Regions from separate parts of the Hydrogenophaga sp. ZJX-1 genome, predicted to be linked through region 1. Evidence: predicted binding sites of a transcription regulator. Region 1 holds the regulator's gene; the other holds the start of a gene.

Region 1 (7,484 bases):
AAGATCAAACAGGAACTGCTGGCCGGTCTGGCCACCGCGCTCGACGCGCTCTCGCCCGGCGCGGGCGCCAAGGCCGCCTTCGAATCGCCCAAGGTGGCGGCGCATGGCGATTTCGCCGTGACGGCGGCCATGCAGCTGGCCAAGCCGCTCAAGCTCAACCCGCGCCAGGTTGGCGAAAGTCTGCGCACGGCCTTGCTGGAGCAGCCGGTGTACCAGCAGTGGGTGAGCGACATCGACATCGCCGGCCCCGGCTTCATCAACATCCGCCTCAAGCCCGCGGCCAAGCAGCAGATCGTGAAAGAAGTGCTCGAAGGCGGCGAACGCTTCGGGATGGCGCCGAGCAACGGCCAGCGCCTGATGGTCGAGTTCGTCTCCGCCAACCCCACCGGCCCGCTGCACGTGGGCCACGGCCGCCAGGCCGCCCTCGGCGACGCGATCTGCAGCCTGTACCAGACCCAGGGCTGGGACGTGCACCGCGAGTTCTATTACAACGACGCGGGCGTGCAGATCGGCACCCTGGCCAACAGCACCCAGCTGCGCGCCAAAGGTTTCAAGCCCGGCGACCCCGAATGGCCCGAAGCCGCCTACAACGGCGACTACATCCAGGACATCGCCAACGACTACCTGGCCAGGAAGACGGTGCACTCCGACGACCGCGAATTCACCGCCAGCGGCGACGTGGACGCGCTCGACGACATCCGCCTCTTCGCCGTGGCCTACCTGCGCCACGAACAAGACCTGGACCTGCAGGCCTTCGCCGTCAAGTTCGACCATTACTACCTCGAATCCAGCCTCTACACCAGCGGCAAGGTCGACGCCACGGTGCAGAAGCTGCGCGACGCCGGCAAGACCTACGAGCAGGACGGTGCGCTGTGGCTCAAGTCCACCGACTACGGTGACGACAAGGACCGCGTGATGCGCAAGGGCGACGGTTCCTACACCTACTTCGTGCCCGACGTGGCGTACCACATCAGCAAGTGGGAGCGCGGTTTCACCAAGGTGATCAACATCCAGGGCACCGACCACCACGGCACGATTGCCCGCGTGCGCGCCGGCCTGCAGGCCGCGGGCGTGGGCATTCCAGAGGGCTATCCGGACTACGTGCTGCACACCATGGTGCGCGTGGTCAAGGGCGGCGAAGAGGTCAAGATCAGCAAACGCGCCGGCAGCTACGTGACGCTGCGCGACCTGATCGAATGGACGTCGAAAGACGCGGTGCGCTTCTTCCTGCTGAGCCGCAAGCCCGACACCGAATACACCTTCGACGTCGACCTGGCCGTGCAGAAGAACAACGACAACCCGGTCTATTACGTGCAGTACGCGCACGCGCGCATCTGTTCGGTGCTGGCTTCCTGGGGCGGCGACCCGGCCACGCTGAGCGGCGTGGACCTCGCGGCGCTGGAGAGCCCGGCCGCGCAGGCGCTGATGCTGCTGCTGGCCAAATACCCCGCCATGCTGGCCGACGCCGCGCGCGACTTCGCGCCGCACGACGTCACCTTCTACCTGCGCGAGCTGGCCGCCAGCTACCACAGCTACTACGACGCCGAGCGCATCCTGGTGGACGACGAGGCGGTGAAGCTGGCCCGTCTGGCGCTGGTGAAAGCCACCGCCCAGGTGTTGCACAATGGTCTGGCGGTTCTGGGCGTGAGCGCCCCACAAAAGATGTGAAGCTGATGTTCCCCATGAAAAAACCTACCCTGCTGGCCCGGAAACACTTTGGCGGCACGCTCACGGGCTTCGTGATCGGCCTGCTCGTGGGGCTGGGCATTGCGCTGTCGGTGGCGGTGTACGTCACGCGCGTCCCGGTGCCCTTTGTCGACCGGGGCGTGTCGCGCAAGCCGGCGCAGGATGTGGAGGAAGCCGAGCGCAACAAGGGCTGGAACCCGAACGCCGCCTTGGGCACCAGCCCGGCGACCGTGCCGCCAATGGTGGTGATCCCGGACCCGGCGCCCGCGCCGGTCGTGGCCGCACCGGCGGAAAGTCCGGCCGCTGGCAAGCCCGTCGCCCCGCAGCCGGCAACGGCGCCCACGCAGGCCGATCCCCTCGGTGAACTGATGCGCTCGCGCACCGGTGCCGCCAATGGGGGAGCCCCGTCGGCCGGCGCGCCGGCGGCTGCCGATCCTTTCACGTACTTCGTGCAGGCGGGCGCCTTCCGTGCACCCGAAGAAGCCGAAGCCCAGCGCGCGCGTCTAGCCATGCTGGGCATGGCGGCCGACATCAGCGAGCGGGAACAGTCGGGGCGCGCCGTTTTCCGGGTGCGCGTCGGACCATTCAGCCAGAAAGCCATGGCCGACGCGACACTGGAGCAACTCGAGATCAACGGGGTGGAAGCCGCCCTGGTGCGCGTTCAGCGCTGAGACGGGTGCGTGTTCCGGAACTTTTGCCCGGGCCCTTGAGACCAAGCAGGCCAACACAAGGAGTTTGATTTGATGCAACGCCGCGATATTTCCCGTTCTCTGCTGGCTGCCGGTGCCCTCGCCGCCAGTGGCCTTGGCATCAGCCCCGCCTGGGCCCAGCGCGTCGGGTTCAAGGAAGGCAAGGACTATGTCCGCCTGAGCCAGCCGGTGCCGGTCAGCACGCCGCCCGGGCAGGTGGAGGTGGTGGAGTTTTTTGCCTACTCCTGCATCCATTGTTTCAATTTCGAACCGCTGCTCAACGCCTGGATCAAGAAGCTGCCCGCCGACGTGAAGGTGCGTCGCGTGCCGGTGGCGTTCACCCAGGCGTTCGTGCCCATGCAGCGCCTGTATTTCGCACTGGAGTCCATGGGCCTGGTCGACACCTTGCACGGGAAGGTGTTCAAGGCCTTTCACGAAGAGCGCTTGCCGCTGACCACGGCGCCGGCGATCATCGCGTGGGTGGAAAAGCAGGGCGTCGACCGTGAAAAGTTCATCGGCTTCTTCAACGGCAGTGCCGTCAAGATGGCCGAGGCCGCCACTGCGTTGCAGAACGCCTACGACGTGGAGGGCACGCCGGCACTGGGCGTGGCGGGCCGTTTCTACATCGGCGGACAGGGGCCACGCACCATGCTGATTGCCGATTCGCTCATCGTCGAAGCGCGCAAAGCCTGATCTTTGCTTCCCCCAGCTCGAGACAAGACCCGCATCTGGCGGGTCTTGTGTTTTCAGGGGCTGTCGATTGAGTGCCGATCGCCAACAAGTCGGCTTTGCGCCGTTACAATGAATGCAAGATTTGTGCCCCACTAAAGCCATGCCCACACACCACTTTCCCCCCCGATGGACCCTTCGCTTCCTGGCTTCGATGGCCGGTCTGGTGCTGGCAGGCGCGGCCCAGGCGGAGCTGGCCGACAAAGACAAGCCCATGAACATCGAGGCGGACTCGCTGCGCTACGAAGACACGCGGCAGACCAGCGTCTTCACCGGCAACGTCCTGATCACCAAGGGCACCATCGTCATGCGGGGCAGCAAGATGGACGTGCGCCAGGACCCGCAGGGCAACCAGTTCGGCGTGGTGACCGGCACGGCGGCAGCGCCTGGCTTCTTCCGCCAGAAGCGCGAGGGCCTGGACGAGTGGATCGAAGGCGAGGGCGAGCGCATCGAATACGACGGCAAGGCCCAGACCGTGGTGTTCACCGGCAGCGCCGTGCTGCGCCGCTACCGCGGCACCCTGCTCAACGACGAAAGCGTGGGCAACCAGATCACCTACAACAGCCTGACCGAGGTGTTCACCGTCAAGGGTGGCCCCGCCAACCGCACCGCCGCCAACCCCTCGGGTCGGGTGCGGGCGATGCTGACACCCATTCCGGAGGCAGATGCGGCACCCGCTCCCGCCACCGATCCAGCCCAACTGCGCCCCAGCACCAATCTCAACGAGAAGAAGCAGTGACGACCATGCCCATGGCCAGTACGCCACCGGCGATGGCGGTGCGCAGCAGTCTGGAAGTTCAGGGTCTGATGAAGGCCTATGGCAGCCGCAAGGTGGTCAAGGATGTCTCCCTCAAGGTCGACAAAGGTGAAGTGGTCGGCTTGCTGGGCCCCAACGGCGCGGGCAAGACCACCTCGTTCTACATGATCGTGGGCCTGCTGCGCGCTGATGGTGGGCAGATCCTGCTCGACGGCCAGCGCATCGAAGCCTTGCCGATCCACCGCCGTGCCCGCATGGGCCTGGGTTACCTGCCCCAGGAAGCCTCGATCTTCCGCAAGCTCACGGTGGCGCAAAACGTGCGCGCCGTGCTGGAGTTGCAGCACGATGTGGATGGCCATGCCCTGAGCGAACCTGAAATCGCCAGCCGGCTCGACGAACTGCTCAAGGATCTGAGGGTGGACCATCTGCGCGATTCGCCCGCACCCTCCCTGTCCGGTGGCGAGCGGCGCCGGGTGGAGATTGCCCGTGCCCTGGCCACGCGCCCGCGTTTCATCCTGTTGGACGAGCCCTTTGCCGGTATCGACCCGATTGCCGTGCTGGAGATCCAGCACATCATCGGGTTCCTGAAGTCCCGCGGCATCGGCGTGCTGATCACCGATCACAACGTGCGCGAAACCCTGGGCATCTGCGACCACGCCTACATCATCAGCGACGGTCACGTCCTGGCCAGCGGCACGACGGCCGAGATCATCGAAAACGCCGAAGTACGCCGTGTGTACCTGGGTGAGAACTTCCGCATGTGAACATGACCTCCACGATCGTCATTTCATGTACTTCGCTGCCCCCCGAGGGGGCTGATTCGCCTTGGGGCGGCCCGGCGGCGAATCTCCGTTTCGCACTGCTGTACTTCCAGGCATGAAACAAGGCCTGTCCCTGCGTGTTTCGCAGCATCTGGCGCTGACGCCCCAGTTGCAGCAGTCCATCCGGCTGCTGCAACTCTCCACGCTGGAAATGGCGCAGGAGGTCGAGCAGATGCTCGACGAAAACCCGTTTCTGGAGCGCACCGAAGACATCGCCGAGCGCGAAGCCTTCGGTCTGGAGCAGGTCGATGCGCCGGTGAGCGCGGGCGAACAGATCGCCGAGGCCGCGTTGCCGGTGGCCGACGCCGTGGCCGCGCCGACCGAATACGACGGCCCGCTGCCCGACCGCGTCAGCAGCACGTCCGACACGCCCGCTGACAGCGGCTCTGGCGACGAGATTGAAAGCCGGCTCGACGGTGCCACCCCGGTGGAAGAAAGCTGGGAAGGCGATGGCACGGTCGAGATGGCGCCCGACGACAGCGAATGGGGCGGTGACGCACCCGCGCGCAACAGCGGTTCGGGCGGCGACGACGACGAAACCGCCAGCGCAGCCGACCTGGCCCGCAGCCCCGTCAGTCTGCAGGACCACCTGCACGAGCAGGCCCGTTGTCTGCGGCTGAGCGACGAAGACCAGGCGGCGCTGTATTTCCTGATCGAGTCGCTCAACGACGACGCCTACCTGGAAGACGACCTGGCCGAGCTCGCCCTGGGCTTCTGGCGGCTCATGCACGGCCGCGAGGCGGCCGCTCCCGGGATCGAGGAGCTGGAGGTCGCTGAAGCCCAGCTGCGCATGGCCTTGGGCCTGCTGCAGCACATGGAGCCCACCGGTGTGGGCGCGCGCAACCTCGGCGAATGCCTGCGGCTGCAGATCGAGGAGCTGCGCAACTCCCCCGAAGCTCGCGCGGCGCTGGCCATCTGCAACCAGTCCATGGAACTGGTGGCCAAACGCGACATCAAGCGCCTGTGTGCCCTGTGCGGCATCGACGATGAAACCGCCCGTGCTGCGCTGGCCATCATCGCCCGGCTGGAACCCAAACCCGGGCGCCGCTTCATCGATGTCGAGCGCAACGTGGTCGTGCCCGACGTCATCGTCACGCGCGCCGGCCGGGGTTTCAAGGTCATCCTGAATCCCGACGTGATGCCGCGCCTGCGTGTGCACGACGTCTACGCCAACGCCATGCGGCAAAACCGCGGTGGTCGCGACAACGGCGGTGAAGCCGGCCACGCCGCCATGCAGCAGCGCCTGCAGGAAGCGCGCTGGTTCATCAAGAACATCCAGCAGCGCTTCGACACCATCCTGCGCGTGTCGAGCGCCATCGTCGAGCGCCAGCGCAACTTCTTCATGCACGGTGAACTCGCCATGCGCCCGCTGGTACTGCGCGAGATCGCCGACGAGCTGGGCCTGCACGAGTCCACCATCAGCCGCGTGACGACCGCCAAGTACATGGCCACGCCGTTTGGTACCTACGAGCTCAAGTACTTTTTCGGATCCTCGCTCGGTACCGAAACTGGGGGCAACGCGTCGAGCACCGCGGTACGCGCCCTGCTCAAGCAGTTCATCGCCTCGGAAGAGCCGAAGAAACCGCTGTCCGACAATCAGCTTTCCGACCTGCTCAAGGAGCAGGGCATCGAATGCGCGCGCCGCACCGTGGCCAAGTACCGCGAGGCGCTGCGCATCGCGCCGGCCAACCTGCGCAAAGCGCTGTGAACACTCCCTGCGCCGCTTCGCGTCTCCCCCCTCAAGGGGGACCGCACCCGCGGCCTGGCAAAGCCAGTTCCGTGGCACGTGCCGGAAGCTGGGCCGCGTAGTCGCCACCTGCGGACGCACCCGCGCTCAACATCTTCAGTACCTGCCGTGAACCAGCTCAAACTCTTTCTCCCCTGCGCCGCTGGCGTGGAGGACATGCTCGCCGACGAGGTGCAGCGCATCACCAACGAACCGCTGGCCTTCAAGGCACGCGGCGGCGTGGGCATCAAGGCCTCGTGGCGCGACGCCATGCGTCTGAACCTGCACAGCCGACTCTCTCAACGGGTATTGGTGCAGCTGTGGCACGGTGGTTACCGCAGCGAGCAGGACCTGTACAACGCGGCCGGCGAGATCGCCTGGGAAATCTGGTTCACGCCGCAGCAGACCATCAAGGTCGAGATCACCGCGCAGCACAGCCCGCTGACCAGCCTCAACTTCGCCGCACTGAAGATCAAGGACGCCATCTGTGACCGCTTCCGCGACAAACGCGGCGAGCGCCCCAGCGTGGACACCACCTGGCCCGACGTGCGCATCTACGCCCACCTGACCACCGACGAACTCACGCTCTACATCGACACCTCGGGCGAACCGCTGTTCAAACGCGGCTGGCGCGAAGACAAGGGCGACGCGCCGCTGAAGGAAACCCTGGCCGCGGCCATGATCGCCGCCACCGGCTGGAACGGCGGCGCGGCCGAATCGCTGGACGACATCACTCCGCTGTACGACCCCTGCTGCGGCAGCGGCACGGTGGTGATCGAGGCGGCGCAGATCGCGCTCAACATACCGCCTGGCATGCTGCGCCGCTTTGCGTTTGAAAAGATGCTGCCCTACCAGCAGCACGTGTGGACAGCGATCCAGGACGAAGCCGAGCGCGACATGCGCGACTGGCCCGAAGGCCACGCGCCCATCGTGTTCGGCAGCGACGTCTCGTTCCGCATGGTCGATTTTGCGCAACGCAACGCCGAGCGCGCGGGCGTGGCCCACGCCATCGAACTGCGTGGCGGTGATGCGCTGCAACGTTTGCCGCCCACCCAGAAGCCCGGTGTGATGCTGCT
Region 2 (7,484 bases), on a different contig from region 1:
GCGCAGGGCTTCGAAAGGGGCACGGATGCTGGTGATGAAGGTGGCGCGGTAAAGCAGGGCGTAGGCCGTCACCTTGTAGAGGTGGCCCACCACGTTCTGGAAATCCGAGGGTGCCACATAGGCCGTGAAGGCAAATCCACCCAGACCCATGAAGAGGCAAGAGAGTGCGAGCAGAGCGTGTTGCCGCGATTGTTCGGATTTCGCCCGGCGCCACAGCACCAGCGCGAGCAGGCCGTTGAGCCCTACCAGCACGTACTCGTAGCCCGCCTTGAAAGGCGTCACGCCCTGCCCCGGCACAAAGGTGACGGGAAACAGATCGAGCGCGAAAGAGCCAAAGGCGATGATGACCAACGCCACCGCCAGGCCAATGCCCAGCAAGGCCGCCCGGGGCCAGCGGGGTGCCAGGCCCGCCGCGACGGCACCCAGCGTCAAGAACTCGAAGCTGCGGCCCATGAGCCAGAAGAAGATGGCCTGGGGCGTGCTGCTCTCGGTGAGCAAGGGTGGCATGCCTTCGTAGGTCAGGGCGTGCATCAGATCGCAGCCGATGACCACCACAAAACCCGCGAGCAAGGCGTTGGCACTGTGGTCCTGCTGGCGGTCGAGGGTGTGCCAGGACACCGTGACCACCAGCGCGGCGATCACGATGGCAAACAGCTCCAGCAGCAGGTGCAGTTCGAGCATGCGGCCGGCGAGCAGACCGCTGGCGGTGTCGGGTGGGACACTGACGATGCCGACCATGCCCAGCACCGCAAGCAGGCTGAGAAAACCGTATCTGAGCGGGTGGGTGAAGGCCATACCGTCACATTAACGGAAAAATGCGCGGCCTCTTGAAAAGCGCTGCCGCGCGGTCGCGGGCCGTTCCCGGGAAGCGTTTCGAGCGCCGGAGGCGCCCGCGGCACAACTGCCCGCGCCCGCCTCACTCAATCCGCAGTTCCTGCATCCAGCGCGCCCCGGGCGCAAAGTCGTCGCGATCGAACGCGCCGTAGGGCGGCTCGTCCAGGTTGTCGGGCGGCACACCGATGCGGTTGAGGTCCACCGCCTGGGGTTTGCCCACGAGGCCGGTGGGCGTGGCCGCGAACTTGAAGATGACACCGTTCCACAGCTTGGCCCCGAAGTCGGCGGGCTGCTTGAAGAAGAACAGCAGGCTGTGCTCCAGCCAGGCGAACTGGCCGGGCGCGACGGTGCCGGGCTGCGCATAGGGATACGGCACGAAGCAGCTGATTTCCTGCGCAGCGGGCAGGCACTTGAATTCGCGCATGGAGAGGAAATGGTCGCGCATCACGGCGGGGTCCATCTGCACGCGGAAGCGGGATGTGCCCTGCCCCTGCGGCTCGAAAAACACCGCGCCGATGCGGGTGCGCTGACCATCCTTGGTGAAGGCCACCAGCGCCTTCTCGCCGCTCAGCTCGAAGGCCTGGGCACCCGCTGTGGTGCTCAGGCCACACAGCAGCGCACACGCCAGCCCCCCGCGCCAGCTTCGGCGCGCAGCGGGCGGTGTGCGCCGCGGGTTCATGGCTTGATGGTCATGACCCACTCGGCCAGGGTCTTGATGTCGGCGGGGCTCATGCCGGGGTGAGGCGGCATGGGGATACGTCCCCACTTGCCCTTGGAGCCGTACTGGATGGACTGCACCAGCGAGGCCACGGCGTCTTTGTCGTCCTTGTATTTTTCGTGCACGGCACTGTAGGCCGGACCGACCACTTTTTCGTTGGCCGAGTGACAGGAGAAGCAGCCGTTGGCCTTGGCCATTTCAATGGCGGCGGCGGCGTCGAGCGCGTGGACCGGGGCGCTGAGGCCAGCAAGGGCGGAGACAAGGATCAGAACGGGTCGCATGGCAAGGCACCTGAAAGAAGAAAAGAGAGATGGAAAACAAACACGGGACAAAAAAAGGGCGGGGTCGACCGTTCGCACGCGTGCGGCGGCCGACACCGCCCAATGTGGCAGGGCCGCCCCTTCAGGCTGCGCCCCGCTGCCGCTGAATCACTTCATCAACTTGAAGGTCCAGACCGAGCCGCCCTGTTCGAGGAAGTTGACCTTCTTGGCCACTTCACCGCCCCACAGGGGCACCGCGCCGCCCCAGCCGGAGACCACGCTCACGTACTGCTCGCCGCCTTCGGTCCAGGTGATGGGAGGTGCCACCACGCCGGAGCCGGTCTGGAACTGCCACACCACCTTGCCGGTCTTGGCATCGGCGGCCTTGAGGTAGCCTTCAGGCGTGCCCCAGAACACCAGGTCGCCCGCGGTCAGCACACCACCCCAGAGCGGGGCTTCGTTCTTGACTTCCCACTCGACCTTGCCGGTCTTGGGGTTGATGGCGCGCAGCGAACCGATGTGGTCGTCAAACAGCGGCTTGATGGTGAAACCCGCGCCCAGGTAGGCGGCGCCCTTCTTGTAGGTGATGGGCTCGTTCCAGATCTCCATGCCCCATTCGTTGGTGGGCACGTAGAACAGGCCGGTCTTCGGGCTGTAGGCCATGGGCATCTGGTTCTTGCCACCCAGGAAACCCGGCGCCGAGAACACGGACTTGCCCTTGGCACCGTCGCCACCGGCGGCCGTCGGGTCGCCCGGGCGGTTGGCCGGGTCAAAGTTCGGGCGGCCGGTCTTGAGGTCGATGCCGGTGGCCCAGGTCACCTTCTTCACGAAGGGGAAGGCGTTGAGCAGCTTGCCGTTCTCGGCGTCCATCACGTAGAAGAAGCCGTTGCGGTCGGCCTTGGCGCCGACGCGCTTGCCGTCCATGTCGAAGGTGATGAACTCGTTCACGCCGTCGTAGTCCCAGCCGTCGTTGGGCGTGGTCTGGTAGTGCCACTTGATCTGGCCGGTCTTCACGTCGATGGCGACGGTGGAAGCCGAATACAGGTTGTCGCCCTTGCGCACATGGCTGTTCCAGGGGCCGGGGTTGCCGGTGCCGAAATAGGCCAGCTTGGTCTTGGGATCGTAGCTGCCGCCCAGCCAGGTGGCCGCGCCGCCGGTCTTCCAGGTCTCGCCAGGCCAGGTGGCGTTGGTGGTGCCGGTGATGCCGTTTTCCTTGCCGTCCTTGTAGCCCATGTGGCCTTCGACCACGGGGCGCGTCCAGACCATCTTGCCGGTCTTGGGGTCGCGCGCTTCGACGCGGCCAACCACGCCGAACTCACCACCGGAGACACCGGTCATGAGCAGGCCTTCGGCGATCAGCGGCGCAGCGGTGTAGCTGTAGCCGGCGGAGTAGTCGTCGATCTTCTCGCGCCAGACCACCTTGCCGGTTTCCTGGTCGAGCGCCACCAGCTGGGCGTCCAGCGTGCCGAAGATGACGAGGTTGTCGTACAGGGCAGCGCCGCGGTTGATCACGTCGCAGCAGGGCATGATGCCTTCGGGCAGGCGGTGCTCGTACTTCCAGAGCTTCTTGCCGGTCTTGGTGTCCACCGCGTAGATGCGCGAGTAGGACGCGGTGACGAACATCTTGCCGTTGTTGACCAGCGGCTGCGACTGCTGGCCGCGCTGCTTTTCACCACCGAACGACATGGACCACACGGGCACCAGCTTGCTGATGGTTTTTTCGTTGATACCGGTCAGCGGTGAATGGCGCTGGCCCTGGGTGCCGAGGCCCCAGCTGAGCACGTTGTCGGGTGTCTTGGCGTCGTCTGCGATCATCGCGTCGGTCACCCCCTGGGCGCTGACGTGGGCCGTGGCGGCCATGACCAAAAGGCTCAATAGAGTGCGTTTCACTGGGTGGTCTCCTGCTCGTTTGTGAGGTTGATGGCTTGTGGGAACTGGCCGTGCCGCCTGACCGCTCTTCTGGCTCCAGCCCCTCCGGTCTCGGACATGCACGCGGGGAAGAAATGGCAACTTCTGTGCCAGTGCAAACCCTAGGGTTTTCACTGATCGGAATACCCCCACAACGCCACGACCGGGCCGCCGGACGGCCGCAAATGCGCCAAACCCGAACCGGGTGGCGAGACACCCTTGTGACAGTGTTCAGAAATGTCGCAGTGCCTGCGGTGCAGCGCTCCCGGGCCGCAACACGGCACGCTGCTCAGGGCCGGCGGACAGGTTCAGCCAGCACGCGCTGTTCGTAACGCGGGTACCACTGCGTGAGCGATCGGTGCAGCTCGGCGGGCTGGGCGGCCCAGCGCTTGAAACGCTCGGGCACGGGCGTGCCCAGCACCTCGCCGAGGTCGAGGCCGCGCTCGGCACTGTTCTGCATCAGGCTCGTGAGCCAGCGCAGCCAGTCCCGCGTCTGCTGCACCCCGGCCACACCGCTGTGCACCGGGCCGTGGCTGGGAACCACGGTTTTTGCGGCACCGCTGGTGATGAGCTGTTCCAGCACATCCAGACTGGCCAGCCACGCGGCGAAGTCGGCGTGCGGTGTGGTGGGCACACGTTCGGCGAACACCAGACCGCCGGCAAACAGCACGCCGGTGTGGTGGTCGAGCAGCACCAGGTCGTCGGCGGTGTGGCCGTGCAGGCGTTGGAGTTCCAGCTTGTGCTGGCCGAGCTGCAGCGTCTGCGGCAGCACGGCCTCGCGCGCGGGGGTGGACTCTGTTCCACGCATCCAGTCGCCGCAGAGTCGGTAGAGGTTGTCGGCGTAGGCCGTGCCTTCGGCCTGCATGCCGCTGATGCTGCCGGCCAGCGCCTGCGTGGGCCGGTCGGCCCAGGCCTGGTTGCCGAAGAAATAGTCGGGGTGCAGGTTGAGTTCGATCACGCGTTGCACCGGCTCACGCGTGACGCGTTCGATGGCGCGGCGCTGCTGCTCGCCGTACAGGCGCGAAGGCCCGGTGTTGATGACCACCACGCCCGCGCCGGTGGCGATGAAGGCGGTGTTGATGATGTTGCAGCCGTTGGCACGGCTGAAGTCCTGCACCGCGCCTTCGATGACCCAGGTGCCATCGGCGATCTGGCGCGGTTGCAGGTCGTAGTTGAACGCGGCGGCGTCGGGCTTGGATGCCGGCGGTGGCACGGCGATGGTCTGTGCCTGCGCCGTACCCACGAGCGCAAACGCTGTGAAAAGCAGAAGCCGCTTCACACGCCCACCTCGGCATCAATCCGGTTGCCGTTGTTGTCGCGTCCGATCAGTCGCAGGCCTGGGACCGCCTGCGGTGGCAGTTCAAAGGTGATGATCGGGTTCTCCGACACCGGTTCGTGCAAGGCCAGCTTCCACCAGGCCTGGCCCGTGCTGTCCACCAGCTGCAGCTCTTCGATGTAGAAAGCCGGGATGCCCGCGACCAGCCCCGTGTCCATCGGGTGCATCACGCGCACCCGCAGGCGCCGGCTGCCTTCGAGCACGTTGTTGAAAAACCGCGCCTGCACCTGACCCAGGGTCTTGCTCCAGGAACCGTCGGCGCGCGTGAGGCCGGGCACCGTGCAGCCACCGCCAGCCGCCTGCACCCAGGTGCTGCCCACATGCCACTGGCCGTCCTGGGTCTGCACAAAGGCGCGCACCGGCGAGGCCTGCTCCATGCGGATGCGGAAGGCCAGCATGGGCAGCGCGCGCAGAGGTTCGAAGTCCAGCACCTGACGCACCGGGTTGCGGTCCACCGCCACGCGGATGCGCGCGACACCGCCACCCACCTGGCCGAGTCCGCGCGCGTCCACCAGCAGCGGCACGTTCATCGCGTCGTCGGCAAAGGCCGGGCCCTTGATCATCACCGCGTCGGAGAACTTCGCCGTGGCCTTGCCGATCGTCTGCTCGCGCAGACTGGGGTATTGCATGGAGCCCAGCGGATCACCGCCGGTCTGGTCGTCTTGCGCGCGTAGCGCGGCGGGCACCAACACGCCAAGCAAGCCGCAACCCAGCAGATGGCGGCGTTGAATGATCGGGCTCATCCACCGCCTCCCTTGCTCTTGACCCATCCGCGTTGCGGGTCGTAGCCCCACAAAGCGGCCACGAAAAACACCACGCCGCAGCCCACCACCACCGACCACGACAAGGCCGTGAACTGCCCCACCAGCGCATAGCGCATCGCCTCCACCGCGTGCGTGAAGGGGTTCCACTCCGCCAGCCGGAGCAGCCACCAGGCACCCGATTCTTCGAGCTTCCACAGCGGGTACAGCGCGGGGCTGATGAAGAACATGGGGAAGATCACGAAGTTCATCGTGCCGGCGAAGTTCTCCAGCTGCTTCACGTACACCGAGAGCATCAGCCCGAGCGCGGCCAGCATCGTGGCGCCGCAGGCCATGGCGACCAGCAGGCCCGGCAGGTTGGCCAGCGGCACCTCGACCCCGAAGGCCCAGGCGATGGCGAGGAACACCCCCATCTGCAGCACCGAGAGGCAGGTGCCCGCGAGCAGCTTGAAGGCCAGCAACCAGCCACGCGCCAGCGGCGCGGTGAGCAGCAGGCGCATGACACCCATCTCGCGGTCGTACACCATGGACAGCGAGCTCTGCATGCCGTTGAACAGGGCCACCATGCCGAGCAGGCCCGGCACCATGTAGGCCTTGTATTCGATGTAGGTCTCGTAGGGCGGCACGATGGCGACGCCGAACACGTTGTTGAACCCGGCGGAAAACACCACGAACCACAACAGCGGCCGCACCAGCGCCGAGCCCAGGCGCGTGGGCTGGCGCAGAAAACGGTTGAGCTCGCGCCCCACCACCGCGCGCAGTGCGCGCAGCAGGTGCAGGGGCAGCGGTGGCGCAACGGCCGGCATCACGGACGCGACTTGCATGCACTCTCCTGTTCATCGACACCCAGCGTGTCGAGCACTTCCCTGGGATGCAACACGCCGTCCAGCGGCGCGGTACCGACCACGCCGTCCACATGGCTCAGGAACAGCGACTGGCGCAGCTGGCCGTCCCAGGCCCGGAACGACAGATTGCGGCCCTTGAAGCCGTCGAGCGTGGTGCTGCCCCCGCGCAGCGCCTTGAGCTGCTGCGCCACCGGCGCCTTGGGGTTCTCGGCGAGCACGGTGGCCACCGCGCGGCCCGCCGCCCAGGCCGCCCAGTCGGGTCCCCGCATCGGCCGGTCCACCAGCTTGACAAAGCGGCGCGTGAGTTGCGGGCCGCCGTAGCGCTCCCACTGCGGGTGCCAGGCCGTGGCCACCAGGCCGTTGGCACCGACCACCGGGCGCGGCCACTGCGTGGCGTAGGGCAGCAAACGCGCGAACTCGCCGTCGCTGTCCATCACCGCCACCACCTCGTGTTCGCGGTCGCCGGTGAGCAGGCGCGTGTTGCCCAGGTCACGTTCGCGCGGGTCGCCGGTGAGCTTGAACGGCTTCTGCGCCACGACCTTGATGCCAAAGCGTTTGGCCGAGCGGTTGAAGGCCTCGGTCATCAGCGCGTCGCCCGGCAACGGCCCCTGCAACAGCAGCGCCTTGCGCCAGTTGCGTGCGGCCAGGTACTGGGCCAGCGCGTCGCCGAACATGGCGCGGCTGGGGGCCGTGTGCAACAGGTGGGCGGCACACTGGGCGCCGCGCAGGCTGTCGTCGTCCAGCGCGGCGTTGAACACGATGGCACCGCCCAGTGCAGCGGGCGCGGCCTGCACCAGGGCTCGCAGCTCGGCCAGCGGCAGA

The links. Region 1 encodes sigma-54, which starts transcription at its own class of promoters, with help from an activator protein. Its sites were predicted from a motif close to TGGCANGNAANCTGCTTT; they were not measured.
Region 2: ACN5W5_RS01495 (PQQ-dependent methanol/ethanol family dehydrogenase) is a predicted target of sigma-54. The motif match lies at 3,816-3,833, and genes of this name have one in related genera.

What each region holds. Positions count from the first base shown of each region.
Region 1 is NZ_JBMBRA010000009.1:170,924-178,407, forward strand. Features, by position in the region: gene argS (arginine--tRNA ligase) at 1-1,668, shown strand, start outside; gene ACN5W5_RS21980 (SPOR domain-containing protein) at 1,683-2,357, shown strand; gene ACN5W5_RS21985 (thiol:disulfide interchange protein DsbA/DsbL) at 2,430-3,068, shown strand; gene lptA (lipopolysaccharide transport periplasmic protein LptA) at 3,208-3,843, shown strand; gene lptB (LPS export ABC transporter ATP-binding protein) at 3,849-4,625, shown strand; gene rpoN (RNA polymerase factor sigma-54) at 4,738-6,390, shown strand; gene ACN5W5_RS22005 (THUMP domain-containing class I SAM-dependent RNA methyltransferase) at 6,538-7,484, shown strand, end outside.
Region 2 is NZ_JBMBRA010000001.1:295,382-302,865, reverse strand. Features, by position in the region: gene ACN5W5_RS01510 (MASE3 domain-containing protein) at 1-795, opposite strand, end outside; gene ACN5W5_RS01505 (hypothetical protein) at 917-1,513, opposite strand; gene ACN5W5_RS01500 (c-type cytochrome) at 1,510-1,833, opposite strand; gene ACN5W5_RS01495 (PQQ-dependent methanol/ethanol family dehydrogenase) at 1,981-3,672, opposite strand; gene ACN5W5_RS01490 (quinoprotein relay system zinc metallohydrolase 1) at 4,010-4,999, opposite strand; gene ACN5W5_RS01485 (quinoprotein dehydrogenase-associated SoxYZ-like carrier) at 4,996-5,799, opposite strand; gene ACN5W5_RS01480 (ABC transporter permease) at 5,796-6,641, opposite strand; gene ACN5W5_RS01475 (branched-chain amino acid ABC transporter substrate-binding protein) at 6,623-7,484, opposite strand, start outside.